Regions from separate parts of the Burkholderia sp. 22PA0099 genome, predicted to be linked through region 2. Evidence: predicted binding sites of a transcription regulator. Region 2 holds the regulator's gene; the other holds the start of a gene.
The links. The regulator LexA, encoded in region 2, represses DNA repair genes until DNA is damaged. The targets are predictions, from matches to a motif close to ACTGTATNNNNATACAGT.

Region 1: a site for LexA is predicted at 5,614-5,631, ahead of imuA (translesion DNA synthesis-associated protein ImuA). Genes of this name have one in related genera too.

What each region holds. Positions count from the first base shown of each region.
Region 1 is NZ_CP163165.1:656,763-671,944, forward strand. It holds gene AB4851_RS18220 (SURF1 family protein) at 1-656, shown strand, start outside; gene AB4851_RS18225 (SCO family protein) at 703-1,362, shown strand; gene AB4851_RS18230 (COX15/CtaA family protein) at 1,400-2,509, shown strand; gene cyoE (heme o synthase) at 2,525-3,427, shown strand; gene AB4851_RS18240 (SCO family protein) at 3,435-4,061, shown strand; gene AB4851_RS18245 (YciI family protein) at 4,087-4,377, opposite strand; gene AB4851_RS18250 (MetQ/NlpA family ABC transporter substrate-binding protein) at 4,649-5,464, shown strand; gene imuA (translesion DNA synthesis-associated protein ImuA) at 5,667-6,383, shown strand; gene AB4851_RS18260 (Y-family DNA polymerase) at 6,313-7,791, shown strand; gene AB4851_RS18265 (error-prone DNA polymerase) at 7,796-11,002, shown strand; gene AB4851_RS18270 (MFS transporter) at 11,031-12,278, opposite strand; gene AB4851_RS18275 (IclR family transcriptional regulator) at 12,340-13,128, opposite strand; gene nagA (N-acetylglucosamine-6-phosphate deacetylase) at 13,656-14,759, shown strand; gene AB4851_RS18285 (SIS domain-containing protein) at 14,752-15,182, shown strand, end outside.
Region 2 is NZ_CP163165.1:2,573,219-2,588,400, reverse strand. It holds gene AB4851_RS26890 (ABC transporter permease) at 1-803, opposite strand, end outside; gene nodI (nodulation factor ABC transporter ATP-binding protein NodI) at 810-1,724, opposite strand; gene AB4851_RS26880 (universal stress protein) at 1,943-2,440, shown strand; gene AB4851_RS26875 (DUF2939 domain-containing protein) at 2,526-3,170, opposite strand; gene AB4851_RS26870 (hypothetical protein) at 3,210-3,533, opposite strand; gene lexA (transcriptional repressor LexA) at 3,576-4,223, opposite strand; gene AB4851_RS26860 (sulfate ABC transporter substrate-binding protein) at 4,495-5,529, shown strand; gene cysT (sulfate ABC transporter permease subunit CysT) at 5,714-6,613, shown strand; gene cysW (sulfate ABC transporter permease subunit CysW) at 6,610-7,536, shown strand; gene AB4851_RS26845 (sulfate/molybdate ABC transporter ATP-binding protein) at 7,550-8,611, shown strand; gene AB4851_RS26840 (CysB family HTH-type transcriptional regulator) at 8,702-9,631, shown strand; gene AB4851_RS26835 (sugar ABC transporter substrate-binding protein) at 10,002-10,958, shown strand; gene AB4851_RS26830 (sugar ABC transporter ATP-binding protein) at 10,968-12,581, shown strand; gene AB4851_RS26825 (ABC transporter permease) at 12,578-13,618, shown strand; partial or broken gene AB4851_RS26820 (LacI family DNA-binding transcriptional regulator) at 13,644-14,642, shown strand; gene rbsK (ribokinase) at 14,748-15,182, shown strand, end outside.

The DNA of each region.
Region 1 (15,182 bases), 1.9 Mb from region 2:
GGCAACGCGATCGTGCGCATCAGAAGGAAGCGCTGGAAGCGAACGTGACGCGTTATGAACATGCGGCGCCGTTCGTCGCGGGCGCTGCGCCGGTGACGCTGCAGGCGGTGGAGTTTCATCGCGTGCGTGCGACCGGGCGCCTGATTGCGGCCGACGCCGTGTTTCTCGACAATCGCGCGTACCGCGATCAGCCCGGCTTCTATGTGGTGATGCCGATGCGGCTCGCCGACGGCGCCTACGTGCTCGTCAACCGTGGCTGGTTGCCGCGCAATCTGGCCGAACGCACGACGATCGCGCCGTTCGCGACACCGCCGGGCGAGGTGACGATCGAGGGTATCGCGCGCGCCGATGCGTCGCGTGCGTTCGAGCTCGGCAGCGGTGGCTCGGCCGCGCATCAGCCGATCCGGCAGAACCTCGACGTGGCCGAGTTCGCGCGCGAAACAGGGCTGCCGTTGCTGCCTTACGTGATCCAGCAGACCAGCCACGGCGACGACGGCCTGGTGCGCGACTGGCCGCAGCCGACGCAGGATGTCGGCCGCAACTACGGCTACATGGTGCAGTGGTGGGCGATGGCGGCGGCTGCCGCCGTGGCGGGCCTGTATGCCGCGCGGCGTGCGGCCCGCAAGACTGCCTCAGGCGTGGCTCGAGATACCTGAAGCAGAACCGGGCGGCGCGTCGCGTCGCACTTCGAATGAGATTCGTATGGAGAACGATGCCGTGTCGACCCCGTCTTCCCGCCCGGCGCCGGCCCAAACCGGGCGCGGCACATCGTCGCAGAATGGCTCGTGGCGGCGCGGCCGCTGGGTGCTGCTCGCGCTGTTCCTGATCTGCGCCGCGCCGGTCATCGCATCCTATTTCACGTACTACGTCGTCAAGCCCCGTGGCGGTTCCACCAACTACGGCACGTTGATCTCGCCGCAGCGGCCGATCCCGGCCGGCCTGACGGCGACCGACGAAACCGGCCGCACGGTGCCGCTCGCGTCGCTGCGCGGCGTCTGGCTGCTGGTGATGGAAAACGGTGGTTTGTGCGATGATGCGTGCGCCCGGAAACTGTACTTCATGCGGCAGGTGCGCGCGACGCAAGGCGGCGAGCGGCAGCGGATCGTCCCGGTCTGGCTGCGCAGCGATGCCGTGCCCGTCGACGCAAAGTTCCTGTCGGCCTATCCGGACACGCGGCGCTTCGTCGTCGATCCCGCCGCGGTCGAGGCCTGGCTGCCCGCCGATGCCGGCACGCACGCCACGGATCACATCTATCTGGTCGACCCGAGCGGCAACCTGATGATGCGGTTCCCGAAGGATCCCGACCCCAGCAAGATCAAGAACGACGTGACGAAGCTGCTCAAGTGGTCGAGCATCGGTTGAGGCCGGGCCACGCTGTGCGGCGCAACGAGAATTCTGGATGTACCTACTGCAACTCGGCCTGATCGGCCTGACGATCGCGCTTCTGCCCCTGTCCTATGTGTGGGTGAAGGCCGACGACGACAAGTTCCGCAAGCTCGTCTGGATGACGACCTTCTTCACGCTCGATCTCGTGATGTTCGGCGGCTTCACGCGCCTGACCGATTCGGGCCTCGGCTGCCCCGACTGGCCCGGCTGCTACGGCACCTCGTCGCCGTTCATTGCGCACGCGGCGATCTCGGCCGCGCATCTGGCGATGCCGTCGGGGCCGGTCAGCATGTCGAAGGCCTGGATCGAGATGATCCACCGCTATTTCGCGATGGCGATCGGCGTGCTGATCATCGCGCAGGTGCTGATCGCCTGGGTGGCGCGCGCGCGGCGCCGGCCGTTGTCGGTGTCGCCGTGGTGGCCCACCGGCCTGCTGCTGCTGATCCTCGTGCAGGGCGCGTTCGGCGCCTGGACGGTAACGATGAAGCTGCAACCCGTGATCGTGACGATCCACCTGCTGCTCGGCCTGACCCTGCTCGGTTCGCTCGGCTGGCTCGCGGCGCGCATGACGCCGCTGCCGGCGTACGACCCGGACGCGGGCCGCCATCGCGCCGCGGCGCTCGCGGCGCTGCTGCTGCTGGTCGTGCAGATCGCGCTGGGCGGCTGGGTCAGCACCAATTACGCGGTGCTCGCCTGCACCGATTTCCCGACCTGCAACGGCCAGTGGGTCCCGCCGATGGATTTCGCGCACGGCTTCCATCTGTGGCGCGCGCTCGGCATGGCCGGCAACGGCGAGGCGATCACGCAGGACGCACTGGTGGCGATCCACTGGACCCACCGCACGTTCGCGTTCGTCGTGATCGCGTTCCTGGTGGTGTTCGCGTGGCGCATGCGCCGCTATGCGTCGCTGCGGCGGCCCGCCGACGGCGTGCTGCTGGTGGTCGCGATCCAGTTCGTGACGGGGCTGACCAATATCGTGCTGCAGTGGCCGCTGCCCGTCGCCGTCGCCCACAACGGCGGGGCAGCGATCCTGTTGCTGTTGCTGATCATGTTAAACTTTCGAATCCTTTCAAGTCGCTCCAGCCGCGTCGCGCTCCCCACGCGCGACATCGCGCGCGCCTGACGACGCCAAGCGCCCATGGAATCCTCGCTTTCCCAGTCCCCCGGCAGCCGCCTGTCTCAGTATTTCGCGCTGACGAAGCCGCGTGTCACCCAGCTTGCCGTGTTCTGCGCGGTCATCGGGATGTTCCTCGCCACGCCCGGCATGGTGCCGTTGCGCGTGCTGATCGGCGGCACCATCGGCATCTGGCTGCTGGCCGGCGGCGCGTTCGCCATCAATTGCCTCGTCGAGCAGAAGATCGACGCGAAGATGCGCCGCACCGCCTGGCGGCCGTCGGCGCGCGGCGAGATCACCTCGCCGCAGATCCTCGCGTTCTCCGCGGTGCTCGGCGGCGCCGGTGCCTGGACGCTCTACACGTTCACCAACGCACTGACGATGTGGCTGACGATCGCCACGTTTGTCGGCTACGCGGTCATCTACACGCTGCTGCTCAAGCCGGCCACGCCGCAGAACATCGTGATCGGCGGCGCCTCGGGCGCGATGCCGCCGGCGCTCGGCTGGGCCGCCGTCACGGGCAGCGTCCCCGGCGACGCGTGGATCCTCGTGCTGATCATCTTCGTCTGGACGCCGCCGCACTTCTGGGTGCTCGCGCTCTATCGCGTCAAGGATTACGAACAATCGGGCCTGCCGATGCTGCCGGTCACGCACGGCTCGAAGTTCACGCGCCTGCATATCCTGCTCTACACGGTGATCCTGTTCGTCGTGACGATGATGCCGTTCATCTCGGGCATGAGCGGCGTGGTCTATCTGGCCAGTGCGGTGGTGCTCGGCGCGGTGTTCCTCGCCTATGCGTGGAAGGTCTACGTCGATTACTCCGATGAACTCGCGCGCCGCGCCTTCCGCTATTCGATCGTGTATCTGTCGCTGCTGTTCGCGGCGCTGCTGATCGACCACTACGCGCGTCCGGCTCTCGGTTTCTGAGCGCCACGTGACGTCGCCTTCCCGCTTCGCGCGGCGGCGCCGCCTGCTTGCCGCCGCCGCAACCTGCCTGCTGGCGGGCAGCGCGGCCGCCGGCCTCGCGGGCTGCCAGCCGCAACCCGCCTTCCAGAATCTCGACATCACCGGCAATACGCAGTTCGGCAAGGATTTCGCGTTGCCGGATACGGCCGGCAAGATGCGCACGCTGGCCGATTTCAAGGGCCGCGCGGTGGTGCTGGTGTTCGGCTACACGCATTGCCCCGATATTTGCCCGACCACGATGGCCGACCTGGCGCAGGCGATGCAGACGCTTGGGCCCGATGCCAGACGCGTGCAGGTGCTGCTCGTGAGCGTCGATCCCGAGCGCGATACGGCCGCGCTGCTCGCGCAATACGTGGCCGCGTTCGACCCGTCGTTCGTCGCGCTGCGGCCGGCCGACGATACGCAACTGAAGCAGGTCGCGAAGGCGTTCCGCATCTACTACGCGAAGTCACCGGGCAAGACGCCCGGCAGCTACACGATGGACCACACCGCGGCCAGCTACGTGTTCGATCCCGACGGCAAGCTGCGCCTGTTCGTGCGCGACGGGCAGGGCGCGGGGCCGTGGGTGCACGACCTGAAGCTGCTGCTCGGCTGAGTGCGCGGCGGCGGCCGGCGCGCGCTCAGGGCAGCGCCGGCAGGTTCAGCCCCGCCGCCACGCGGGTGGTCCTGAATTCGGTGACGGTGTAGGTCACGAGCCCCTCCAGTACGAACGGATCTTCGGCGAGGATCGCGTCGAGCCGTTCGCGTTCGATGCGCGCCGCGAGAATCACGCCGCCGTCGCGCGGCACCTTCGGCCCCGAGGCGATGAACACGCCACTGTCGAAATGAATCTGCAGATGGGCGCGATGCCGGTCGAGCGCCGCGTCGATGCGATCGCGCGAGGCCGTGTAGTGGAAATCGATGACGTACATTCGGGGTCCTGTCCGGGAGGGCGGCGGCCTGTGCGCCGCGCCGATCTGCTTTGTAGCACAGCCGCTTCGAGGCCCGTGCGTCGCGCGTCGATTCGCTGCGACGATTCGCAGCATGGATTCGCGCCGCCAGGCATACCCATATGAGCGGGATGTATTTCACTTGGCGCGAATCCTGTGACACCATTCGCATCCTTGACGGGCGGGCGGCCACGAGCCGCGCTGCTCATATCCGGTAAAGCAACAGCAATACAGCAAGCGAGAACAACAAATGATGAAGCGTCGCAATCTCCTGAAAGTGGTATCCGCCGTCGCCGCCAGCGCGGCCCTGGGTGTGTCGTTCGGCGCGCAGGCGCAGGACAAGGTGATCAAGGTCGGCACGGTCGCAGGCCCCGATGCGCAGGTCTGGCAAGTCGTGCAGAAGGTCGCGAAGGAGAAGCAAGGCCTGAACGTGAAGGTCATCGAATTCAACGATTACGTGCAGCCGAACGCGGCGCTCGATTCGGGCGATCTCGACGCCAACAGCTTCCAGCACCAGCCCTACCTCGACAGCCAGGTGAAGCAGCGCGGCTACAAGCTCGTCAGCGCGGGCCTGACCTACATCTCGCCGATCGGCGTCTACTCGAAGAAGTTCAAATCGCTGAAGGACCTGCCGGAAGGCGCGAAGGTCGCGGTGCCGAACGATCCGTCGAACGAGAACCGCGCGCTGCTGCTGCTGCAATCGCAAGGCGTGATCAAGCTGAAGGCCGGTGCGGCTACCGGCGGCAACAACGCGACGGTGCTCGACGTGACGAGCAACCCGAAGAAGCTGAAGCTGACCGAACTCGATGCGGCGCAACTGCCGCGCGTGCTCGGCGATGTGGATGCGGCCGTGATCAACACGAACTACGCGATCGCCGCGAACCTGCAACCGACCAAGGATGCGATCGCGCTCGAATCGCTGACCAGCCCGTACGCGAACCTGATCGCCGTGCGCGCGCAGGACAAGAACCAGCCGTGGGTGAAGAAGCTCGTGGCGGCTTACCAGTCGCCGGAAGTGCGCGCCTATATCCTCAAGGAATTCAAGGGTTCGATGGTGCCGTCGTTCTGAGCGACCGCCGCGTTTCCCTGGTTTGACCGAAAGGCCCTGCGGGGCCTTTCGTCGTTTACGGCGCCGGTTGGCGATACGGTTTTCGATACCGCTTCCGGCCCCTGAAATTGTTTCTCGAAAATCATGCGTCGCCGGACGGCTTCTCATATACTGTATAAATATACAGTTATTGTCGGCTTCACACCGCCTGCCCGTCTGCCCAATGTCGTCCGCCTCCGTTCCCCTCGAATCGCTGCATCCTTCGCTCTGGCGCGGCTCCCAGCTCGCCCGGGGCGGCGCGCGCACGGTCGGCACCGGCTATCCGGCGCTGTCGGCCGAGCTGCCGGGCGGCGGCTGGCCGGTCGGCGCGCTCGTCGAGCTGCTTGTGCCGCATGCGGGCTGCGGCGAGATGCGTCTGCTCGCGCCGGGGCTGGCCGGCACGGTGGCCGAGCGGCGGCCGCTGGCCCTGGTCGCGCCGCCGCATCCGCCGCACGCGGCGGCGCTCGCCGCGCTCGGCGTGCCGCTCGATGCCCTGCTGTGGTTGCGCACAGGCAATCGGCGCGACGCCCTGTGGACAGCCGAACAAACGCTGAAGGCCGGATGCTGTGGCGCGCTGCTGTTCTGGCAAATGGAGGCCGCGCCGGCCGACGTGCTGCGCCGCCTGCATCTGGCGGCCGCGCGCGCGGGCGACACGCTGTTCGTCATGCTGCGCCCGCTCGCGGCCGCGCAGCAGCCGTCGCCGGCCGTGCTGCGGCTGGCGGTGCATCCTTCGCCGGCGGGCGTGACGGTCGAAATCGTCAAGCGGCGCGGGCCGGCCAGCGCCGCACCGCTCGAACTGGCGCTGCCGTCGCCGATCGTGGAGGGACGTTATGCGCGTCTTGCTCGGCATCCATCTGCCGCGCCTGTCGCTCGACGTGTGCGCGCCGCCGTCCGAGGATGAGGCCGGCCGCGCCGTGCTCGAACAGGGCGTGGTGCTGCTGGCCGATGCGGCGGCGCGTGCGCGCGGCGTGCGTGCCGGCATGAAGCGCGGCGGCGTGCTGACGCTCGCGCCCGACACGCGCATGGTGGAGCGCGATCCGGCCCGCGAGGCCGACGCGTTGCGCGCGGTCGCGCTCGCGCTGCTGCGCTTCTCGCCGTCGGTCGCGCTCGACGAGGAAGCGACGCTGATCGTCGATGTCGGCCCGAGCCTGCGCCTGTTCGGCGGCCTGCCGTCGTTGTGCCGCCAGGTGCGCGCCTCGCTCGAGGCGCTCGGTTATGCGGCGCGTGTGAGCGCCGCGCCCACCGGCCGTGGTGCATGGCTGATGGCGCGCGCCTGGCGGCGCGCCATCAGCCGGCGGGTGGCGCGCCATGCGTCGCTGCAACGCGTGCTCGATGCGCTGCCGTGCGTGCTGATGCCGGCCGCGCGCCCGTATGCCGGCTGGTTCGACGGGCTCGGCTGCACGGTGCTGGCCGACCTGCGCCGGTTGCCGCGCGCGGGCCTGCAACGCCGCTGCGGCCCCGAACTGCTGGCCGCGCTCGATCGCGCCTATGGCGAGCTGCCCGAGCCGTTCGCGTGGCTGCCGATTCCCCCCGAATTCGATGTGCGGCTCGAACTGCCCGAGCGCGTCGAGCATGCCGAGGCGGTGCTGTTCGTCGCGCGCCGGCTCGTCGCGCAGCTTGGCGGCTGGCTGTCCGCGCGGCAGTTGTCGCTGTCGGCGCTGCGCCTCGATCTCGATCACGAGCGTGGCCGCGCCGCCGTGCCGCCCACCGCGATCGCGCTGGCGTTCGCCGAACCGACGCGCGACGAAACCCACTGCCTGCGCGTGCTCGGCGAGCGGCTCGCGCGCATCGCGCTGCCGGCCGCGGTGATCGCGGTGCGGCTCGTGGCGACGCGCGTCGAGGCGGTTGCGCCGCCGCCCGTCGATCTGTTTCCCGAGCCGGGCCGCACGCACGAGGAACGCGCGCGGCTGGTCGAACTGCTGGGCGCGCGGCTCGGCGCGGACAACGTGTTGCGCGCCGCGCCGTCGGCCGATTACCGGCCCGAAGCGGCGAACCGCTGGCTGCCGCTGCATATGCCGGCCAGGCGCGGCGGCGTGCCCGCCATGCCCGACGCGCCGGCCGCCGCACCGCGCCCGGCCTGGCTGCTGGCCGAACCGGTGGCGCTGGCGATGCGCGAGAACCGGCCCTGCTATCGCGGGCCGCTGCGCCTGATGTCGACGCACGAGCGCATCGAGGGCGGCTGGTTCGACGGCAGCAACGTCGAGCGCGACTATCACGTCGCGCAGGACGAGGACGGCGCCTGCTACTGGATCTACAAGGCCGCAGAGGGCGGCGAGCTGCGCTGGTTCCTGCACGGCCTGTTCGGGTGACGCGATGGCGACCTCGGCCGCGCTGCCCCTGCCCGATTACGCGGAGCTGTTCTGCCGCTCGAATTTCTCGTTCCTGACCGGCGCGTCGTCGGCCGACGAGCTGGTCGAGCGCGCGCTGAAGCTCGGCTATCGCGGCATCGCCATCACCGATGAATGCTCGCTGGCCGGCGCGCCGCGCATGCACGTCGCCGCCAAGGCGCTCGGCCTGCCGCTCGTGATCGGTGCGTATTTCGAGGTGACGGCCGACGCGGTCGCGCCGGGCGGCGACCCCGGCCCGGGCGCGTTCGGGCTGGTGCTGCTCGCGCGCAACCGCGAGGGCTACGGCAACCTGGCCGAGCTGATTTCGTGGCGGCGCATGGAATCGCCGAAGAAGGGCAGCTACACGCTGACGCCGCGCATGCTGGCCGCGCCGCCGCCGCCGTTTGCGCACCTGCGCGGCGTGCCCGATTGCTTCGCGATCCTGGTGCCCGCGTATCCGGTGCGCGCCGATGTGCTCGACGCGCAGCTTGCGTGGTGCGCGCGCGTGTTCGGCGCGCAGGCGCGGCTCGGGCTGGTGCAGCTTGGGCGCGCGCTCGACGGCGTGCACCGCGAGACGATCGAGGCCGCTGCCGCGCAGCGCGCGATGCCGCTCGTCGCGCTCGGCGACGTGATCATGCACGCGCGTTCGTGCAAGCCCCTGCAGGACACCATGACGGCGATCCGCATCGGCCGGCCGGTCGGCGAATGCGGCTATGCGCTCGCGTCGAATGCCGAGCAGCACCTGCGCGCGCGCAACCGGATCGCGCGACTGTTTCCATCCGAGGCGGTGGCGGAAACCTGCCGGATCGTCGAGGCCTGCCGCTTCGACATGAAGGAGTTGAAGTACGAATATCCGCTCGAGATCGTGCCCGACAACATGACGCCGGCAGCGTATCTGGAGCAGGAAGTCTGGAACGGCGCGCGCACGCGCTATTCGAAAGAGGATTACCCCGACGGCGTACCCGATACGGTCAGGCAACGGATTCGCTACGAACTCGATCTGATCATCGAGAAGGAATACGAACCGTTCTTTCTCACCGTGTACGACGTCGTCAAGTTCGCGCGAAGCCGGGCGATCTTGTGCCAGGGGCGCGGCTCGGCCGCGAACTCGGTGGTGTGCTATTGCCTGCGCGTGACCGAAGTGGACCCGGCGCGCAGCACCACGCTGTTCGAGCGCTTCATCAGCCGCGAGCGCGACGAGCCGCCCGATATCGACGTCGACTTCGAGCACGAGCGCCGCGAGGAGGTCATTCAGTACATCTACGAAAAATACGGCGAGGATCGCGCTGCGCTCGCGGCCGCCGTCTCCACCTACCGGCCGCGCGGCGCGCTGCGCGAAACGGGCAAGGCGCTCGGCGTCGATCCGATGCTGGTCGAGCGCGTGGCGAAGGAGCACCGCTGGTTCGACGGCCGCGACGACCTGCTCGCGCGCTTCGCGTCGGTCGGGCTCGATCCCGAGGTGCCGATCATCCGGGCGTGGGCGGAGCTGGCCTCGCGGCTGCTCGGTTTTCCGCGCCATCTGTCGCAGCATTCGGGCGGCTTCGTGATCAGCCGCGGCAAGCTCACGCGGCTCGTGCCGATCGAGAACGCGGCGATGGAAGGGCGGCGCGTGATCCAGTGGGACAAGGACGATCTCGAAGCGCTCGGGCTGATGAAGGTCGACGTGCTCGCGCTCGGCATGCTGACCGCGCTGCGGCGCGCGTTCGATTTCATCCAGGCGTGGCGCGGCGAGCGAATCGGGATCGACGATATTCCCGAGCCCGACCAGCCGACCTACGACATGATCTCGAACGCCGATACGGTGGGCGTGTTCCAGATCGAATCGCGCGCGCAGATGTCGATGCTGCCCCGGCTGCGGCCGAAGGAATACTACGATCTCGTGATCGAGGTGGCGATCGTGCGGCCGGGGCCGATTCAGGGCGGGGCCGTGCACCCTTACCTGCGGCGGCGGCAAGGCCTCGAGGAAGTCAGTTATCCGAAGGATGATCTGAAGCCCGCGCTGGAACGCACGATGGGCGTGCCGATCTTCCAGGAACAGGTGATGCAGATCGCGATCATCGCGGCCGGCTTCACGCCGGGCGAGGCCGACCAGCTCAGGCGCGCGATGGCGGCCTGGAAGCGCAAGGGCGGGCTCGAACACTATTACGCACGCATCGTGGACGGCATGAACGCGCGCGGCTATCCGCGCGATTTCGCCGAGCGGATCTTCGAGCAGATCAAGGGCTTCGGCGAATACGGTTTCCCGGAGAGTCACGCGGCGAGCTTCGCGATCCTCGTCTATGCGAGCAGTTGGCTCAAATGCCACGAGCCGGCGATCTTTCTGGCCGCGTTGCTGAACAGCCAGCCGATGGGCTTCTATCCGCCCGCGCAACTGGTGCAGGACGCCAAGCGCCACGGCGTCACGGTGCGGCCCATCGACGTGACGGCCAGCAACCGGGACGCCTCGCTCGAAGCCCTGCCCGGCGAGCCCCCGCCGCTGGGCCGCCCGGCGGTGCGGCTGGGCTTGTCGCTGGTGGCGGGCTTGGGCAAGGAGGCGGCGCTACGCATCGAGGCGGCGCGTGCGGTGCGCGCGTTCGACAGCGTCGATGACCTCGCGCGTCGCGCGCGGCTGGAGCGTCGCGATCTCGAAGCGCTGGCCGCCGCGAACGCGTTCGCGACGCTGGCCGGCAACCGGCGCGATGCGCTCTGGCAGGCGGTGGCGGCCGCGCCGTCGCGCGACCTGCTGGCGGCCGCGCCGATCGACGAGCCGGTGCGGCCGGAGTTGGGCGCGCCGTCGGAAGCCGACGACATCCTGGCCGACTACCGCACCACCGGCCTGACGCTGAACCGTCATCCGGTGGCGTTGCTGCGCGATGCATTGCGCGCGCGGCGGCTGGCGTCGGCCGAGGAGTTGAGCGTGCACCGCAACAAGCGGCTCGCGCGCGCCTGCGGCATCGTCACCGCGCGGCAGATGCCGGGCACGGCGAAGGGCACGCTGTTCGTCACGCTGGAGGACGAAACCGGCAGCGTCAACGTGATCGTGCGGCGCGAACTGATCGAGCGGCAGCGCCGCGAGGTGCTCGATGCGAAGCTGCTGGCCGTGTACGGCGTGTGGCAAGCGGAGAACGAGGTGCGGCACCTGATCGCGCAGTATCTGGAGGACCTGACGCCGCTGCTCGGCGGGCTGCGGACGTCGAGCCGCGAGTTCCACTGAGCCACGCCGTTTTAGTTTGCAATCCGGATCATTCGACGGTGGCCAGATCGCGCCCGCGCGTCTCGGGCAGCACCCAGGCGGCCAGCACCACGATCAGGTAGGCGCAGCCGGCGCACACGCCCATCGCCGCTCCGAGCCCGGTGCGCAGGCTGACCACGCCCACCAGCGTCGGCATCACCGCGCCGATCGCGCGCCCGGCGTTGCCGCACAGCCCTTGCGCGGCGCCACGAATGCGCGTCGGGAAAAGCTCCGCCAGGAACGCGCCGGTGCCGGCGGCGGTGCCCGATTGCAGCGTGCCGAGCACGAAGCCGAGCACCAGCGTGGCCGCGAGATTGATCGGCGCCATCGTGTAGACGCCGACCGCCACCGCCTGCAGGCACGCGATGATCATGAAGGTCTTGCGGCGGCCGAACGCGTCGGCCATCCAGCCGTTCAGGAACGCCCCCGCGAACGAGCCGAGGATGTTGATCGCCAGATAGCCGCCGATGTTGTTGATCGACAGGTTCAGCACGATCTTCAGATAGGCCGGCAGCCAGGTGATCATCACGTAGTTGCCGCCGTAGATGCCGAACGTCAGCAGGATCGCCTTGATCGTGGTGGCGCGGCTCGGCCCGCGGAAGATATCCCAGATGCCGACCTTCGCGGCCGGCGCGGTGCCGGCCGCGCCGCCCTGTTCGCGCACGAACACCGGCGCGTCCTCGATATTGCGGCGAATCCACAGCACCAGCACCGCCGGCACCACGCCGAGCGCGAACAGCAGACGCCACGCCAGGTTCGGCGCCAGCGTGTTGAACAGCAGCGTGGTCAGCAGCACCGCGATGCCGTAGCCGATCGCCCAGCCGGCCTGCAGCGCGCCGACCACGCGCCCGCGCAGCTTCGGGTTGATCGTCTCGCTGATCAGCACCGCGCCCACCGCCCATTCGCCGCCGAAGCCGATGCCCTGCAGGCTGCGCGTGATCAGCAGTTGCCAGAACGAATCGGTGAAGGCCGACAGGAACGTGAACAGCGAAAACCAGGCGATGGTGATCTGCAGGATGCGCACGCGCCCGTAGCGGTCGGACAGCACACCGGCGATCCAGCCGCCGAGCGACGCCATGATCAGCACCGTGGTGCCGAGAATGCCGGCCTGCCCGCGCGTCATGCCCCACAGGGCGATCAGCGTCGGGATCGTCAGCGCGTACATCTGGGTATCCATCGCGTCGAGCCCCCAGCCGCTGAAACAGGCCCAGAAGGTGCGCTTCTCCGATTTGCTTAGTTCTCTTAACCATGAAGGCATCGTGTCGGTTTCCTCGTCATCCGTATGGGGGCGGGCATTGCGGGCCGCGCGGCGGCCGTCGTCAGGCCGGCGTGTCGGGGGCGTCCTGCGTGCCGGCGTGGCGTTGCGCGGCGGCCAGCAATGGGCCGTCGTCGCCGCCGAGCCGGTTGGTGGCCTGCGCCGCATAGCCGAGCAGCAGCGGCAGGTAGCGCGTCATGGCCGCGTCGTTCAGGCGGCTGATCGGGCCGACCAGCCCGAGCGCGCCGGTCAGGCCGTGCGCCGCGCCGAACACCGGCACCGAGATGCCGGCCGTTTCGGGGTCGCGCTCGCCGGCCGACTTGTAGTGGAAGGACTGGCGCACCGTGTCGTACGGTTCGCCGGCCGCGCCCCCGAACGCCAGCAGCACGCGCCCGCTTGCGCCGCGTTCGAGCGGCAGGATGTCGCCGGGCTGGACCTCGGCGCGCAGCACGTGCCGCGAACTGATGCGATACAGGCAGACGCGCTGCTCGCCGTCGCGCACGTGGAACGACACCGATTCGCCGGTTTCCTCGTTGAGCCGCCGCATCAGCGGCATCAGCACGTCGGTCAGGTCGAGCGTGGATTCGTAGATCGCCGCGAGACCCAGCGTGGCGGGGCCGACCCGGTAGCGGCCATCGTCGAGGCGCATCAGCAGCCGGTGGTGGCAAAGCGCGCCGAGCAGCCGCAGCGCGGTGCTCTTGTAGAGCCCGGTGCGGGCGGCGATCTCGGTCAATGTCAGGGGCGCTTCGTCGCGCCGGAACGCGAACAGGATCGACGCGGCGCGATCCAGCACGTCGATGCCGCTCGGCGTGACGCCGAGCGGAGATTGGGTGGCTTCACGCGCCCTGACCATAATCGGGTTTCCGGAAATTCTATCTGATAGAACAATCACTTAGCAGATAGAACAGATTATCGAAACGCCCCGGGATGTGCAATGGTCAGCGGAAAGACGGCCCCGATGCGTGATCGCGCCCCGGGGCCATGCGGTATGTCTGGCGTGGGTTCGATACCAGATCGGAAACTGGTTCTATATTGGTATTGGTAGGCCTTGAAAGGCGTTCGTCTGCCCGTCGGTATGCAAAGCGTCAAAGAACGGGTTGGGGTAAATCCCGATCCAAAAAATCTTAAGTAAACAACGCCATGAGTCGACTAAAACACGCTCGTGGCAAGGTTTTTCGGCGAATCCAGGGCACGGAGCCCACTAAATTGACTGGTATTAGTTTGGTTATATAATCGGCTCGCTTTAAACGGGAAAGCGGCCTGCCGCGCCGCACCGTCCCGTCAAGCACCGCCGCCGCGATCGAGGTCAGATGCCAAGTCCGTCTGATCCGCCGGCCGGCTTCCTCTCGCAACCGCCATACCGGAAATCAAGTGAACGCGATGCTGACCGGAAATATCCTGACACCCGAGGGCTGGCGCCAAGGCACGATCGAATTCGGCAACGGCCGGATCACGTCGCTGACGGGCCGGCCTGTCGATCCGACCACCAACGATGCGCCCTATATCGTGCCGGGCTTCATCGACCTGCACGTGCACGGCGGCGGCGGCGCCGACGTGATGGAAGGCGGCGACGCGATCGAGAAGATCGGCCGGACTCACGCGCGCTTCGGCACCACCAGCCTGCTGGCCACCACCATGACGGCCCCGCGCGATGAACTGATGAACGTCGTCGCGCAACTGGGCGAGCGCGCCCGCAACCGCACGCCGGGCGCCGCCCGCGTGCTCGGCGTGCACCTCGAAGGCCCGTACATCAACCCCGGCAAGCTCGGCGCGCAGCCCGACGCGGCGGTGTCGGCGGCGCTCGACGAAGTGCTGCGCTATCTGTCGATCGCGCCGATCCGCGTGGTCACGCTGGCGCCGGAAATTGCCGGCCACATCGAGATCATCTCGGAGATGGCCGCGCGCGGCGTGCGTGTGCAGCTCGGCCATTCGCTCGCCACCTACGAAGATGGCGTGGCCGCGCTCAAGCACGGCGCCTGCGGCTTCACGCACCTGTTCAACGCGATGTCGCCGCTGCATCACCGCAACCCGGGCCTGGTCGGCGCGGCGCTCGCCCATGCCGAATACGCGGAGATCATCCCCGACCTGCTGCACGTTCACCCGGGCGCGATCCGCGCGGCGCTGCGCGCGATCCCGCGCCTGTACGTCGTCACCGACAGCACCTCGGCCACAGGCATGCCCGACGGCGAATACCGCCTCGGCAGCCAGCACGTCACCAAATGCCTGGGCGGCGTGCGCCTGGCCGACGGCACGCTGGCCGGCAGCACGCTGACGATGGACCAGGCGTTCCGCAATCTCGTCTCGCTCGGGCTGCCGATGGCCGACGTGTCGAACCGCATGTCGCGCTACGCGGCGGACTACCTCGGTCTCGAAGATCGCGGCCGTCTCGCGCGCGGTGCATGGGCCGACGTCGCGGTGTTCGACCGCGACCTGAACCTGAGCGCAACCTACGTCGAAGGAGAATCGATTGTCGAATATGCTTGAAGAGGCGCGCCAGGCGTCCGAGGTGGTGGCCACCCAACTGGCTGATCAGTCCGCCGTTGAGGCGCTGGTCGGGCGCCTGCTCGATACGCCGCCGCAAGTCGCGCTGACCGTCGCGCGCGGCAGCTCCGATCACGCGGCCAGCTATTTCGCGAGCCTGACCATGAGCCGCCTCGGCGTGCCGGTCGCGTCGCTGCCGATGTCGGTGGCCACGCTCCAGCAGGCGCCGCTGCGCGTGCGCGACCAGCTCGCGATCGCGTTTTCCCAATCGGGCAAGAGTCCCGATCTCGTCAACACGATGGCCGCGCTGCGCGACGCCGGCGCCCGCACGGTGGCCGCCGTCAACGTGCTGCCGTCGCCGCTGGCCGATGCGTGCGAACACGCGCTGCCGGTGGCCGCCGGCCCCGAATTGTCGGTGGCCGCCAC
Region 2 (15,182 bases):
ACCACAAACCCGCCCAGTACATACGCCACCAGCACGCCGACATGCATCGCGACGTCGGTGGCGGGCCGGCCGAGCATCGCCGGCCGGATCAGATCGACGGCGTTGGCCAGCGGCAGCGCATAGGCCGCGTGCTGCGCGATGCCCGGCAACTGAGTGATCGGGAAGAACACGCCCGACAGCAGCAGCATCGGCGTGAGCGCCAGCGTCTGATAGAACATGAAGAAGTCGTAGGACGGCGCGATCGCCGTGACCACCATCGCCAGGCTCGCGAACGCCAGGCCGGCCAGCGCGATTACGGGCAGCGCCGCCAGCAGCGACGGAAACGACGCGTAGCCGAGCCCGCTCGCCACCACCATGATCGCCGTGCCCGACAGCATCGCCTTGCTGGCGGCCCAGATGATTTCCCCGAGCACGATGTCGCCGAGCGAGAGCGGCGTGTGCATGATCGCTTCCCAGGTGCGCTGCACCTGCATGCGCGAGAAACCCGAATACATGGCCTCGAAGCTGGCCGACATCATCACGCTCGAGCCCACCGTGCCGGCTGCCAGAAACGCGATATACGACACCCCGTCGACGTGGCCGAGCATCACGCCGAGGCCCATGCCGAGCCCGAACAGGTAGATCATCGGATCGGCCAGGTTGCCGATCATCGAGGCGAGCGCGAGCTTTTTCCAGACGAGATAGTTGCGGCGCCAGACGGCGATCCAGTTGCGCCCGTTGGCAGGCAGGGCGATCGCGAAACGAGCCGAGGCCGAGGGGGCGGCGTGCGCGTCGCGGGCGGGTGTCGAGTGGCCGGTATCCATCGGTGGTCAATCCTGCATGTCGCGGCCGGTCAGCCGCAGGAACACATCTTCGAGATTCGCGGGCCGGTGCAGATAGCGCAGTTCGGTGCGGCCCTTCAGTTTGCGCGTCAGTGGCGCGGGGTCGTCGACGTAGCAGAACACGGTCTCGCCGCTGATTTCGGCGCGCGTCGCATACGGCGCGAGTTCGTCGCGCAGCGCAGCCGGATCGGGGCCGTAGATCTCCACCACGTCGCAGCCGATCTCGCTTTCGATCAGCGCCTGCGGCGCGCCCTCGGCAATCTTGCGGCCCGATTCGACCACGCAGAGCCGGTGACACAGCCGTTCGGCCTCTTCCATGAAATGCGTCGTCAGCAGGATCGTCTTGCCGCGCGCGAGCAGCGAGCGCAGCCGCTCCCACATCAGATGGCGTGCCTGCGGGTCGAGCCCGGTGGTCGGCTCGTCGAGCACCAGCACGTCGGGATCGTTGACGAGCGCGCGCGCCAGCGTGAGCCGCCGCTTCATGCCGCCCGACAACTCGCCGACCTTCGCGTCGGCCTTGCTTTCGAGCTTGGCGAATTCGAGCAGCGACGGCACCAGTTCGCGCGCCGCGCGCGCCGACAGCCCGAAGTAGCGGCTGAACACGAGCAGGTTCTCGCGCACGCTGAAATCGGGATCGAGGTTGTCGAATTGCGGCACGACGCCGACGCGCAGCCGCGCCTGCCGTGCACGGGCCGGCACCGGCTCGTCGCACAGCCGGATCGTGCCGGAATCGGGGTAGGTCATGCCGAGCAGCATCCTCAGCGTGGTGGTCTTGCCCGCGCCGTTCGGCCCGAGCAGGCCGAAGCATTCGCCGCGCCGCACGTGAAACGACAGGCCGTCGACGACGCGTTTGTCGCCGAAGCTTTTTTTGACATCGTGAAATTCGATCGGAGCAGCGGACATGGGCGCGGAGGCGGGAGGTCGACGAAGGGACGGCACGAAGCGGCCATTCTAGTGCATCGCGTCCCGCTTTCGGCTCGCCGTGCGCGACCGGATCGTGCAAGCCTGCACCGCAATCCGGCATCGGCGAACTATTTGCGTGTCCGCGTTTTCCATCCCTTGCATCCTGAATTGCGGCGCACCATGATCAAATCGTCGACCGATTCTGCATGGAGGCGATCATGTCGAGCTACCAGACCATCCTGCTGTGTTACGACGGTACGCTGGAAGGCCGCAAGGCCTTGCGATGCGGTGCGGATCTCGCGCTGCAATTGAAGGCGAAGACGCATCTGCTGTCGGTCGTCGACATGCGTTCGAGCATCGCCCAGAGCGCGGGCCTGCTGACCGACGTGGCCTGCGGGCGCTTCGAGGAAACCGCGCGCGAGATTCTTCAGGAAGGCGTGGACTGGCTGACCGAGCGCGGCGTGCAGGCCGAGGGCCATTTCGCGTTCGGTTATCCGATCGACGAAATCGCCAACCTGGCGAAGTCGCTCAACGTCGATCTCGTGGTGGTGGGCCATCGCTGCCGCAGCGGTTTGTCTCGCTGGTGGATGGGCGCGGGCAATACACAACTGCTCGACCGCGTGTCGTGCAGCATCCTCGTGGCCTGCTCGTCGGCCGACGAGCAACGCGAGGAGCGGGCAAAGGAACGCGAGGCAGCGGCCAGCGCGGCGGCATGAGGCGTTGAAGGGGCCGACGAGGCCATGATTGAGGCGGCGCGGCTGGCCGCCTCGACTCTGCCGCGCGGGCCGCGGCAGTCAACCATCAGCGATGCAGATCGATCGCACTCAGTTTCCATCCGAACAGGCCGCTGCGACGGAAGATCGCCGCGTAGCGAGCGTCGCCGGCATTACGCTGATACACCACCACGAATTCATTAACGCTCTGATAAGCGGCGTTCGCCTGCGGCGCTGTGCTCGGGCCTGGCACGCCGCTGGCCGGTGGTGCAGCGGAGGCGGGCGGTGCAGGCGTGGGTGCAGGGGCAGGAGCAGGCTGATCGAGCGTAGGCGGGTGTTCGCCCGGATCGCCACGCGGCGGCAGCCCGCTCAACAGCGCGGCGACGCCTTCCGGCGTGGCATACGCATCGACGAGCGGCCCGATCAGCGCGGAGCCGATCATCGCGCCGAGCATGGCGAGCGGATTGTTATGGCGTTGGAGATCGATGCGACGCATCAACTCATCGGCCAGTTGCTGCTTGAGGCTGATGCGCAACGCCGGGTAATCGACGAAGCGGCTGATCGCCTGCGCATCGCGCGCATCGACAGCCTGCTTGAGATCGCGCAGGGCGAGATACGGCGAGGCGAACGCATAAATCACCGTGGCCAAGACGAGCAGGGCGACGACGACCCATGCCAGCGGCTTGAGCCAGCCGCGGCGAGGCGAAGAACCGGGGGATAAGGAAACGGGCACGGGGCCTCCGCGTGGATACGGTCAGTATCCAGAGACGGCTCAGACGGCCGAACGTTCCTGGGCGATGCAATCGTCGATCATGCGGCACACCGCATCGATCGAGCCGACCATGATGAGCCGCGACGACCCGTGATAGACGCGTACCGGCGCGCGCCGAGCCGGCTCGGCGTGATGGAGCCCGGCATTCAGCGAAACGCGGGCAAAGGCCGGCAGCGCCGATGGCAGCAAGGAAGCCGGCTCGGCCGCCCCGGAGGAGGCCGGTGCGCCGACATCAGCCGCGAGCGGTGCACAGGGCGTGCGACCGCGCAGATGGCGCAGACGACCGAATTGACGGAAAGGCAGCAGACGAGCGAGGCGTTCCATGGCGTTTCTCCAGATCGGGGCAGCGTGGCGGGACGGCGGGAATCAGAGTTCGCCGGACCGGATCAGACCGACGGCAATACCTTCGAGCGCGAACTCCGCGCTGCCGGCCTTCACGAAGATGTTTTCGTAATCGGGGTTCTCGGCAATCAGTTCGAGGCCCGTGGAATGGCGCTTCAGGCGCTTGACCGTGACGTCGTCGCCGAGCCGCGCGACGATGATCTGGCCGTCCTTCGCCTCGGTGCGCTTCTGCACGGCGAGCAGGTCGCCGTCGAGGATGCCGGCGTCGCGCATCGACAGGCCGCGCACCTTCAGCAGGTAATCGGGTTTGCTCGTGAACAGCGCCGGATCGCAGGCGTAATGCTGCGAGATGTGTTCTTGCGCCAGGATCGGGCTGCCTGCCGCCACCCGGCCGACCAGCGGCAGCGAAAGCTGCATCAGCCCCGCGTGGGGCAGCGTGAACTGATAGGGGGAATCCTCGAGGCCGAGCAGGCGGATGCCGCGCGACGCGCCGGCGGCCAGCTCGATCACGCCCTTGCGGGCCAGCGCCCGAAGGTGCTCCTCGGCCGCATTCGGCGAACTGAAACCCAGCTCGGCCGCGATTTCCGCCCGGGTGGGCGGGAAGCCGGTGCGCTCGATCGCGCGGCGGACCAGATCGAATACTTGCTGCTGACGTGCGGTGAGTTTGGTCATGATCAACTGTATGGATAGACAGTGATCTGTATTTTTATACAGTAGTTCGGGAATTTCAAGCGTTACTTGAAGTTCGTCGCTATGACGCCGGTTCCGACGCCATCAAAGGGCGTTCCAGCGCCGGTTTCCATGCCTCAACCGTCCGTCGGGCGGTCTTTACCACTTTTTCTTCTAAAAGAATGAATAACGATTATTTTTAATGATGAAAGCTGTTCGCTAGACTGACCCGACATTGCAAAAAACGATCCACGAACCTTTGGAGATCACCGGGATGGTCAAGCGCAACACGGGGCTGGCAGGCGGCGTTCGCCGTCTTATCGCAACACTGGCGGTCGGCGCGGCGGCGCTGGGCGGGGCCACGCATGCACTGGCGGACACGACGTTGCTGAACGTCTCCTACGATCCGACCCGCGAACTGTATCAGGACATCAACCAGGCCTTCGGCAAGGAATGGAAGGCCAAGACGGGCGAAACCGTCACGTTCAAGCAGTCGCACGGCGGTTCGGGCGCGCAGGCGCGCTCGGTGCTCGACGGCCTGCAGGCCGACGTGGTGACGCTGGCGCTGGCCTGGGACATCGACGCGCTGGCCAACAAGGGGATCGTCGCCAAGGATTGGCAGAAGCGCTTGCCCGACAACGCCTCGCCGTACACCTCGACCATCGTGTTCCTGGTTCGCAAGGGCAACCCGAAGGGCATCAAGGATTGGGACGATCTGGTGAAGCCGGGCGTGTCGATCATCACGCCGAACCCGAAGACCTCGGGCGGCGCGCGCTGGAACTACCTGGCGGCCTGGGCCTACGCCCTGCACAAGCCGGGCGGCAACGAGCAGACGGCCAAGGATTTCGTCTCGAAGCTCTACAAGAATGCCGGCGTGCTCGATTCGGGCGCGCGTGGCGCCACCACCAGCTTCGTGCAACGTGATATCGGCGACGTGCTGATCGCCTGGGAAAACGAGGCGTTCCTGTCGCTGAAGGAATTCGGTCCGGACAAGTTCCAGATCGTGGTGCCGTCGGTCAGCATCCTGGCCGAGCCGCCGGTGGCGGTGGTGGACAAGGTGGTCGACAAGAAGGGCGACCGCAAGCTGGCCGAGGCCTACCTGAACTTCCTGTACAGCAAGGAAGGCCAGGAAATCGCGGCGCGCAACTTCTATCGCCCGCGTTCGAAGGACGTGCCGGCCGAGCTGACCAAGCAGTTTCCGAAGCTGAAGCTGTACACGGTCGACGACACCTTCGGCGGCTGGACCAACGCGCAGAAGACGCACTTCGCCGACGGCGGCGTGTTCGACTCGATCTACAAACCGCAGTAACGCTTCCGGCGCGCAGCCGGAAGCCGGCGGCGCGCTCCCGAGGGGCGCGCCGCCACGCAGCAGAACCCGAGGCGGCGCGGCAATACACGGCACGCGTGGCCCGATATAACGCAGCACCCAGCGCGGCCGCCCGGAAATCTCCCGGCGGCCGCGTCTCCCAAGTCAACCTAGGAAGCGCTTTCGCATGACGACGTACACCTTCCGCAAGCCGAGCGCATTGCCCGGCTTCGGCTTGACGCTCGGGATCACGGTGGCCTATTTGAGCCTCGTGGTGCTGATACCGCTTGCCTCCACCTTCCTCAAAACGGCCACGCTGACCTGGGACCAGTTCGTCGCGGCGACCACCTCCGCGCGCGTGGTGGCGTCCTACCGGCTCACGTTCCTCGCGGCGCTCGGTGGCGCGCTCATCAATGCCGTGTTCGGTTTCCTGGTGGCCTGGGTGCTGGTGCGCTACACGTTCCCGTTTAAGCGGCTGGTGGACGCGATCGTCGACCTGCCGTTCGCGTTGCCCACCTCGGTGGCCGGCATTTCGCTGGCCGCCGTCTACGCGCAGAACGGCTGGCTCGGGCAATACCTGGTGCCGCTCGGCATCAAGGTGGCGTTTACGCCGCTCGGCGTGCTGGTGGCGCTGACCTTCATCGGCCTGCCGTTCGTGGTGCGCACGGTGCAGCCGGTGCTGGAGGATTTCGAGCGCGAGCAGGAAGAAGCCGCGGCCTGCCTCGGCGCGACGCGTTGGCTGACGTTCCGCCGCGTGGTGCTGCCGGCCGTGCTGCCGGCGCTGCTGACCGGTTTCGCGCTCGCGTTCGCGCGTGCGCTCGGCGAATACGGCTCGGTGATCTTCATCGCCGGCAACGTGCCGATGAAATCCGAAATCACCTCGTTGCTGATCATCACCAAGCTCGAACAGTACGACTACGCCGGCGCGACCGCGCTGGCCGTGGTGATGCTGGTGGTGTCGTTCGCGATGCTGTTCCTGATCAACACGCTGCAATGGGTCCTGCAACGCCGCACCAGCCGCGGCGCAAGCGGCCCGGCGCCGGCCGCGACCACGGCCACGGCCGTCACGGCGGGAGGTGCGCAATGAGCCGCCAGACCAATCCGGGTTCCGCGCTGGCCGCAGGCAACGTCGCGCCGCGCGCCACGGCGGCGCGCCGTCACAATCCGGTCAGCGAGTCGCGCGTCACGCGCTGGGTGCTGACCGGCGTCGCGCTGCTGTTCCTGGCCGGCTTCCTGGTGGTGCCGCTCGCCGCGGTGTTCGCGCAGGCGCTGGCCAAGGGCATCGGCTTCTACTTCGAATCGCTGGCCGATCCGGACGCCTGGTCGGCGATCGTGCTGACGGTCACGGTGGCCGCGATCGCGGTGCCGCTGAACCTCGTGTTCGGGGTGTGCGCGTCATGGGCGATCGCCAAGTTCGAGTTTCGCGGCAAGGCGTTCCTGACCACGCTGATCGACTTGCCGTTCTCGGTGTCGCCGGTGATCTCGGGCCTCGTATACGTGCTGATGTTCGGCGCGCAGGGCTGGCTCGGGCCGTGGCTGGAAGCGCACGACATCCAGATCATCTTCGCGGTGCCGGGCATCGTGATGGCGACCATCTTCGTGACGTTCCCGTTCGTCGCGCGCGAGCTGATCCCGCTGATGCAGGCGCAGGGCAACGACGAGGAAGAGGCCGCGCGCGTGCTGGGCGCGTCGGGATGGCAGATCTTCCGCCGCGTGACGCTGCCGAACGTGCGCTGGGGCCTGCTGTACGGCGTGATCCTGTGCAACGCGCGGGCGATGGGCGAATTCGGCGCGGTGTCGGTGGTGTCGGGCCATATCCGCGGCCAGACCGACACGATGCCGCTGCACGTCGAGATTCTCTACAACGAATACAACTTTTCGGCCGCGTTCGCGGTGGCATCGGTGCTGGCGCTGCTCGCGCTCGTGACGCTGGCGCTCAAGCTGCTCGCCGAACGCCGGATGTCGGCCGAACTCGCGAACGCGCGCGCCGCCGCCGCATCGCACTCCTGAAGAGGCACACGAAATGGGTATCACCGTACGCAATCTGCACAAGCAATTCGGCGACTTCACGGCGCTCGACGACGTCTCGCTCGATTTCCCGCCCGGCGAACTGGTGGCGCTGCTCGGGCCGTCCGGCTGCGGCAAGACCACGCTGCTGCGCGTGATCGCGGGCCTCGAGCACGCGGACGCCGGCCAGGTCGTGCTGCAAGGCCAGGACGTGGCCGATGTCGGCGCGCGCGAGCGCCAGGTCGGCTTCGTGTTCCAGCATTACGCGCTGTTCCGCCACATGACGGTGTTCGAGAACGTGGCGTTCGGCCTGCGCGTGAAGCCGCGCAACGAGCGCCCGTCGGAGGCCGTGATCCGCGAGAAGGTGCATGAACTGCTCAAGCTCGTGCAGCTCGACTGGCTCGCGCCGCGCTACCCGTCCGAGCTGTCGGGCGGCCAGCGCCAGCGCATCGCGCTGGCCCGCGCGCTGGCCGTGGAGCCGAAGGTGCTGCTGCTCGACGAGCCGTTCGGCGCGCTCGACGCGAAGGTCCGCAAGGAGCTGCGCAGCTGGCTGCGCCGCCTGCACGACGATCTGCACATCTCGACCATCTTCGTCACGCACGATCAGGAAGAGGCGCTCGAAGTGGCCGACCGGATCGTGGTGCTGAATCGCGGCCACGTCGAACAGGTCGGCAGCCCGCAGGATGTCTACGATCATCCGCAAAGCGCGTTCGTGTACGAATTCCTCGGCGCGGCCAACAAGCTCGACGGCACGGTGCACGGCGACGGCTTCGTGGCCGACGGCGCGGCCGGCCCGATCTCGGTGGATGCCGATTTCGCGGGCCGCGCGCACGCCTACGTGCGTCCGCACGACCTGCAGATCGTCGGCGGCGCCGATGCGCGCTCGGACGGCATCGCCGTGGACGTGCGGCGCGTCGTGCCGCTCGGCGGCGCGGTGCGCATCGAGCTCGAACCGCGCTCGGGCGGCTCGGTGCTCGAAGCCGAACTCGATCGCGACACCTGGCGCGCGCTGGCGCTCGGCGTCGGCGACGGTGCGCTGGCGGTGCCGCGCCACGCACGTGTGTTCCCGGCTCGTTGAGCCGACAGCAACCATAGCGGCAAGGCGGCCGCGCTCGGGCCGCCGTTTGGTTTTTCATCGATAACGACAACGCCCATGAGAGGCTGACCCATGAATTTCCAGCAATTGCGCTTCGTTCGGGAAGCGGTACGCCAGAACATGAACCTGACCGAGGTGGCGAACGTGCTGTACACGTCGCAATCGGGCGTCTCCAAGCAGATCAAGGATCTCGAGGACGAACTCGGCGTGGATATCTTCATCCGCCGCGGCAAGCGCCTGACCGGCCTCACCGAGCCGGGCAAGGCCGTGCATCAGCTGATCGAGCGCATGCTGCTCGACGCCGAGAACCTGCGCCGCGTGGCGCGCCAGTACGCCGACCAGGACAGCGGCCACCTGGTGGTGGCGACCACCCACACGCAGGCGCGCTACGCGCTGCCGAAGGTGATCCGCCAGTTCACCGACGTGTTCCCGAAGGTGCATCTGGCGCTGCGCCAGGGCAGCCCGCAGCAGATCGCGCAGATGATCCTGAGCGGCGAGGCCGACATCGGCATCTCGACCGAGGCGCTCGACCGCTATCCGGACATCGTGACGTTCCCGTGCTATTCGTGGCACCACATCGTGGTGGTGCCGAAGGATCACCCGCTGGTGGGCCGCGAGAACCTCACGCTCGAGGAGATCGCCGAATATCCGATCATCACCTACGACCAGGATTTCACGGGCCGCTCGCATATCGACCAGGCGTTCACGAAGGTCGGTGCGGTGCCCGACGTGGTGTTGACCGCGATCGACGCGGACGTCATCAAGACCTACGTGGAACTGGGCATGGGCATCGGCGTGGTGGCGGCCATGGCCTACGACGCGGAGCGCGACATCAATCTCGTCGCGCTCGATACCGAGCACCTGTTCGAGGCCAGCACCACGCGCGTGGGCCTGCGCAAGGGCGCGTTCCTGCGCTCGTATGCCTACAAGCTGCTGGAAATGTTCGCGCCGCACCTGACCGAGGCCGAGGTCGCCGCGCAACTGAAGGAAACCGCCGTCTGATCGCGCGCGCCGGCTTGCCTGGCGCGTGCCTCGCCCGAACCGCCGCGCAGTCGCGAGGACTGCGCGGCGGTTTGCTTTTTAGCGGCGCGGCATACGATTCGCGCGCTTCCCGGAATCAGGGCAAAACCTTGTTGCGCGACGTTCGGCGAACGTCCAGCATAGGCGCTTCCCGGAACCAACAAAAACGGAACGGGAGGCGCGCACCGCATGTTTCCGGTCATGAAATCGAAAGGCCCGGTGGTGCGAATGTCTTCGTTCCCGTCGCCGCACGACCCGTTTTCGATCGCTGTCCGAATCGGGTCGGCAAACGTTTGCTCAACATGAAAACCACACCTTGGGCGCCGGGCCCAGACCTGTGAGGAGAGTACGCATGGATTTCCAGATTCGCCGCCGTGTCCTGGTCGCCGCGCTTGCCGGCGCCGCAGTTGCCGTCGCGCCGCTCGGCGCCTATGCGCAGTCGGCCCACAAGCCGAAGGTCGCGCTCGTCATGAAGTCGCTCGCCAACGAGTTCTTCCTGACCATGGAAACCGGCGCGAAGGATTACCAGCAGCACAATCCGGCGCTGTTCGACCTCGTCACCAACGGCATCAAGGACGAAACCGACACCGCGAACCAGATCCGCATCGTCGAGCAGATGATCGTCTCGAAGGTCGACGCAATCGTGCTGGCGCCGGCCGATTCGAAGGCGCTGGTGCCGGTGGTCAAGAAGGCCGTGGATGCCGGCATCATCGTCATCAACATCGACAACCGGCTCGATCCGGACGTGCTGAAGTCGAAGAACCTCAACGTGCCGTTCGTCGGCCCCGACAACCGCAAGGGCGCGCGCAAGATCGGCGACTACCTGGCCAAGCACCTGAAGGCCGGCGACGAGGTGGGTATTCTCGAAGGCGTGTCGACCACCACCAACGCGCAGCAGCGCACGGCCGGCTTCCAGGACGCGATGAAGGCGGTGGGCGCGAAGGTGGTGTCGGTGCAGTCGGGCGAATGGGAAATCGACAAGGGCAACGCGGTGGCCTCGGCCATGCTCAACGAATATCCGAACCTGAAGGCGCTGCTGTGCGGCAACGACAGCATGGCGATCGGCGCCGTATCGGCCGTGCGCGCGGCCGGCAAGGCGGGCAAGGTGATGGTGGTCGGCTACGACAACATCAATGCGATCAAGCCGATGCTGCAGGACGGCCGGGTGCTGGCCACGGCCGATCAGTACGCCGCCAAGCAGGCCGTGTTCGGCATCGATACCGCGCTGAAGGCGATTTCCGAGCACAAGAAGCAGTCCGACCTGTCGGGCGTGGTCGAAACCCCGGTCGACCTGATCGTCAAGAAGTAAGGGCCGCGCATGGCGACGATTCCCTCTGCCGCGCCCGCGCGGGGCGGGCCGGTGCTCGAGGTGTCGGGCGTCGGCAAGACCTACGCGGAGCCGGTGCTGGCCGACGTCTCGCTGGCCCTGAACGCCGGCGAGGCGCTGGCGCTGACGGGCGAGAACGGCGCGGGCAAGAGCACGCTGTCGAAGATCGTCGGCGGGCTGGTGGTGCCGACGGCCGGCACGTTGAGGCTGGCGGGCGAGGCGTTCGCGCCGGCCAGCCGGTCCGAGGCGGAGGCGGCCGGGGTGCGGATGGTGATGCAGGAGCTGAACCTGCTGCCCACGCTGACTGTTGCCGAAAACCTGTTCCTGAACCGCCTGCCGCGCCGCTTCGGCGTGATCGACCGGCGCCGGCTGCGGGCCGACGCGCACGAGGCGATGGCGCGCGTCGGGCTCGATGCGATCGATCCCGACACGCCGGTCGGCGCGCTCGGCATCGGCCATCAGCAGATGGTCGAGATCGCGCGCAACCTGATCGGCGACTGCCGCGTGCTGATCCTCGACGAACCCACCGCCATGCTGACCGCGCGCGAGGTCGAACTGCTGTTCGCGCAGATCGACCGGCTCAAGGCGCAGGGCGTGGCGCTCGTCTATATCTCGCATCGGCTGGAAGAACTGGCGCGCGTGGCCGAGCGCGTGGCGGTGCTGCGCGACGGCCGGCTGGTGCATGCCGGGCCGATGGGCGAGGTGTCGAGCGCGCGGCTCGTCGCGCTGATGGCCGGGCGCGAGGTGGGCGAGCATATCGATCTCGGCGAGCGCCGGATCGGTGCGCCGCGCCTGGCCGTTCAAGGGCTCGCGCGCGGCAACGCGGTGCGCGACGTGTCGTTCGAGGTGCGCGCCGGCGAGATTTTCGGCATCTCCGGGCTGATCGGAGCGGGGCGCACCGAGCTGCTGCGGCTGATTTACGGCGCGGATCGCGCCGAGGCCGGCACCGTGTCGCTCGATACGGCGGGCCAGGGCCTGCAGCCGGTGCGGATCGCCTCGCCGTCGGATGCGGTGCGCCACGGCATCGCGCTGATCACCGAGGATCGCAAGGGCGAGGGGCTGCTGCTGTCGCAGCCGATCGCGGCCAACGTCTCGCTCGGCCAGCTCGGGCGCCTCGCGCGCGGCGGGGTGGTCGATACCGCGCGCGAACACGCGCTCGCGCAGCGCCAGATCGACGCGATGCGGATTCGCACGCGCGGCCCGGCGCAGCCCGTGGGCGAACTGTCGGGCGGCAACCAGCAGAAGGTGGTGATCGGCCGCTGGCTCGCGCACGACATGGCGGTGCTGCTGTTCGACGAGCCGACGCGCGGCATCGACGTCGGCGCCAAATTCGATATCTACGCATTGATGGGCGCGCTGGCGCGCGAGGGCCGCGCACTGGTGGTCGTGTCGAGCGACCTGCGCGAGCTGATGCTGATCTGCGACCGGATCGGCGTGATGTCGGCGGGCCGCATGACGGCCGTGTTCGAGCGCGGCGCCTGGACCCAGGACGCCTTGCTCGCCGCCGCCTTTGCCGGCTTTTCGCGCCGCGATGCCACGCCGGCCCCGCTGCCGGCCGTCGCGCCGGGCAGCGCCGCTGATTCGACCCCAGGAATTCATTCATGAACGAACCGATCGTCCCTGGCCGCGAGGCGGCCAAGCCTGCCGCAGCGTCCGACAGCGCCGCGCCCGACGCGGTGGCGCCGGCCGCGCGACGCCTGTCCGGCACGCGTCTCGGGCTGTCCAACTATCTCGGCCTGGCCGGCGCGCTGCTGGCCATGATCGCGCTGTTCTCGACGCTGAGTTCACACTTCCTGACCTACGACACGTTCAGCACGATCGCCAACCAGATTCCCGACCTGGTGGTGATGTCGGTCGGCATGACGTTCGTGCTGATCATCGCCGGGATCGACCTGTCGGTCGGCTCGGTGCTGGCGCTGGCGGCCTCGTTCGTCAGCCTGGCCGCGCTGAAGTGGCATTGGGGGCCGCTGCCGTCGGCGTTGCTCGGGATGGTCGCGGCGGCCTTCACCGGCATGCTGACCGGCGCGGTGACGGTGGGCTGGCGGATTCCGTCGTTCATCGTCTCGCTCGGCGTGCTGGAGGCGGCGCGCGGCGTGGCGTACCAGCTCACGAATTCGCGCACCGCCTATATCGGCGACGCCTTCGATTTCCTCTCGAACCCGCTCGCGTTCGGCATCTCGCCGGCCTTCGTGATCGCGGTGGTGGTCATGATCGTGGCCCAATTCGTGCTCACCCGGACGGTGTTCGGACGCTATCTCGTGGGGATCGGTACCAACGAAGAAGCAGTAAGGCTTGCAGGAGTGAACCCGCGTCCGTATAAAATCATCGTGTTTGCGTTGATGGGGGCGTTGGCGGGGCTTGCCGCGCTGTTCCAGATCTCGCGTCTCGAAGCGGCCGACCCGAATGCCGGCGTCGGGCTCGAACTTCAGGTGATTGCGGCCGTGGTGATCGGCGGCACGAGCCTGATGGGCGGGCGCGGTTCCGTCATCAGCACGTTTTTTGGCGTGTTGATCATATCGGTGCTCGCGGCGGGGCTGGCACAGATCGGCGCGAACGAACCGACCAAGCGCATCATCACCGGGGCCGTGATCGTCGTAGCCGTTGTGCTCGACACGTATCGCAGTCGCCGGTCGCGTACTTAAAAAGACAGACCAGAGGGCTTCAAGAATGGCGACGATCAAGGATGTGGCGGCCATAGCCGGCGTGTCGTTTACCACCGTATCGCACGTGGTGAACAACTCGCGGCCCGTGTCGGCCGATGTGCGAGCGAAGGTGGAGCGGGCCATCGTCCAGCTCAACTACGTCCCGTCGGCGGTCGCACGATCCCTGAAGGCGCGCTCGACGGCCACGATCGGCCTCGTGGTGCCGAACAGCACCAACCCGTATTTCGCCGAACTGGCGCGCGGCATTGAAGATCAATGCGTGGCGCGCGGTTACTGCGTATTTTTCTGCAATTCCGACGACGATCCCGTCAAACAGCGCAATTATCTGCGCGTACTCCAGGAAAAACGCATCGATGGCCTGATCATCGCATCGGCCGGCGAGGACGCCGTGCTGGCCCAGACGCTGGCCGATTCGCGCGAGCCGTTGGTGGTGGTCGACCGCAACATCGAAGGCCTGTCGGCCGATCTGGTGCAGATCGACCACGAGCGCGGCGCGTATCTGGCCACGCGGCATCTGCTCGAACTCGGCCATTCGCGCATCGGTTGCATCACCGGCCCGGTCGATACGGCCGTCAGCGCGATGCGCGTGCACGGCTTCATCCGGGCGATGGCCGAGCGCGGCATCGAGATCGTGCCCGGTGCGATCGCAGAAGGCGATTTCTCGTGCCTGGGCGGCTATCGCGCGGCGGGCCAGTTGTTCGGCACGATCAAGCCCACCGCGATCTTCGCCGGCAACGACCAGATGGGCATCGGCGCGCTGCGCGCGGCTGCCGAGCGCGGGCTGCGCGTGCCGGCCGACTGCTCGATCATCGGCTTCGACGACATCGAGATGTCGAGCTATACGTACCCGGCGCTGTCCACGGTCGGTCAGTCGGTGCGCGCGCTCGGCGAGATCGCCGCGCAAACGCTGATCGAGCGGATTGCCGCCGGCGCCGCCGCGCCGACCAAGCGCCGGCGCGTGGTGTCGCCGCGGCTGGTGCTGCGCGAATCCACCGCGCCGTATCGTGGCGTGCCCACGGCTGCGGTGGGCCATGCTGTTCAATCCGGACGATTCGGCCGATTCTGCGGGTTCGGATGCGGTGTCGGGCGCCGCCGAGGGCGATCGCGCATGAGCGGCACGCCGTCGGGCGGCCGGGCAGGCGGCAAGGTGCTCGTGGTCGGCAGCCTCAACATGGATCTGGTGGTGCGCGCCCCGCGCCTGCCCAAGCCCGGCGAGACGCTGGCGGGCCATGGCTATGCCCAGGCGGCCGGCGGCAAGGGCGGCAATCAGGCGGTGGCCGCGGCGCGGCTCGGTGCGCAGGTGGCGATGATCGGCCAGCTCGGCGACGACGCCAACGGCGCGGCCTTGCGGGCCGGCCTGGAGGCCGAGGGCATCAATTGCGACGCGATCGGCGTGAGCCCGGGCGTGCCGAGCGGCGTGGCGCTGATCGTGGTGGACGACGCGAGCCAGAACGCCATCGTGATCGTGGCAGGCAGCAACGGCGAGGTGGGCGTGCAGACGGTGGCCGACCACGACGCCAGGATCGCGGCGGCCGACGTGCTG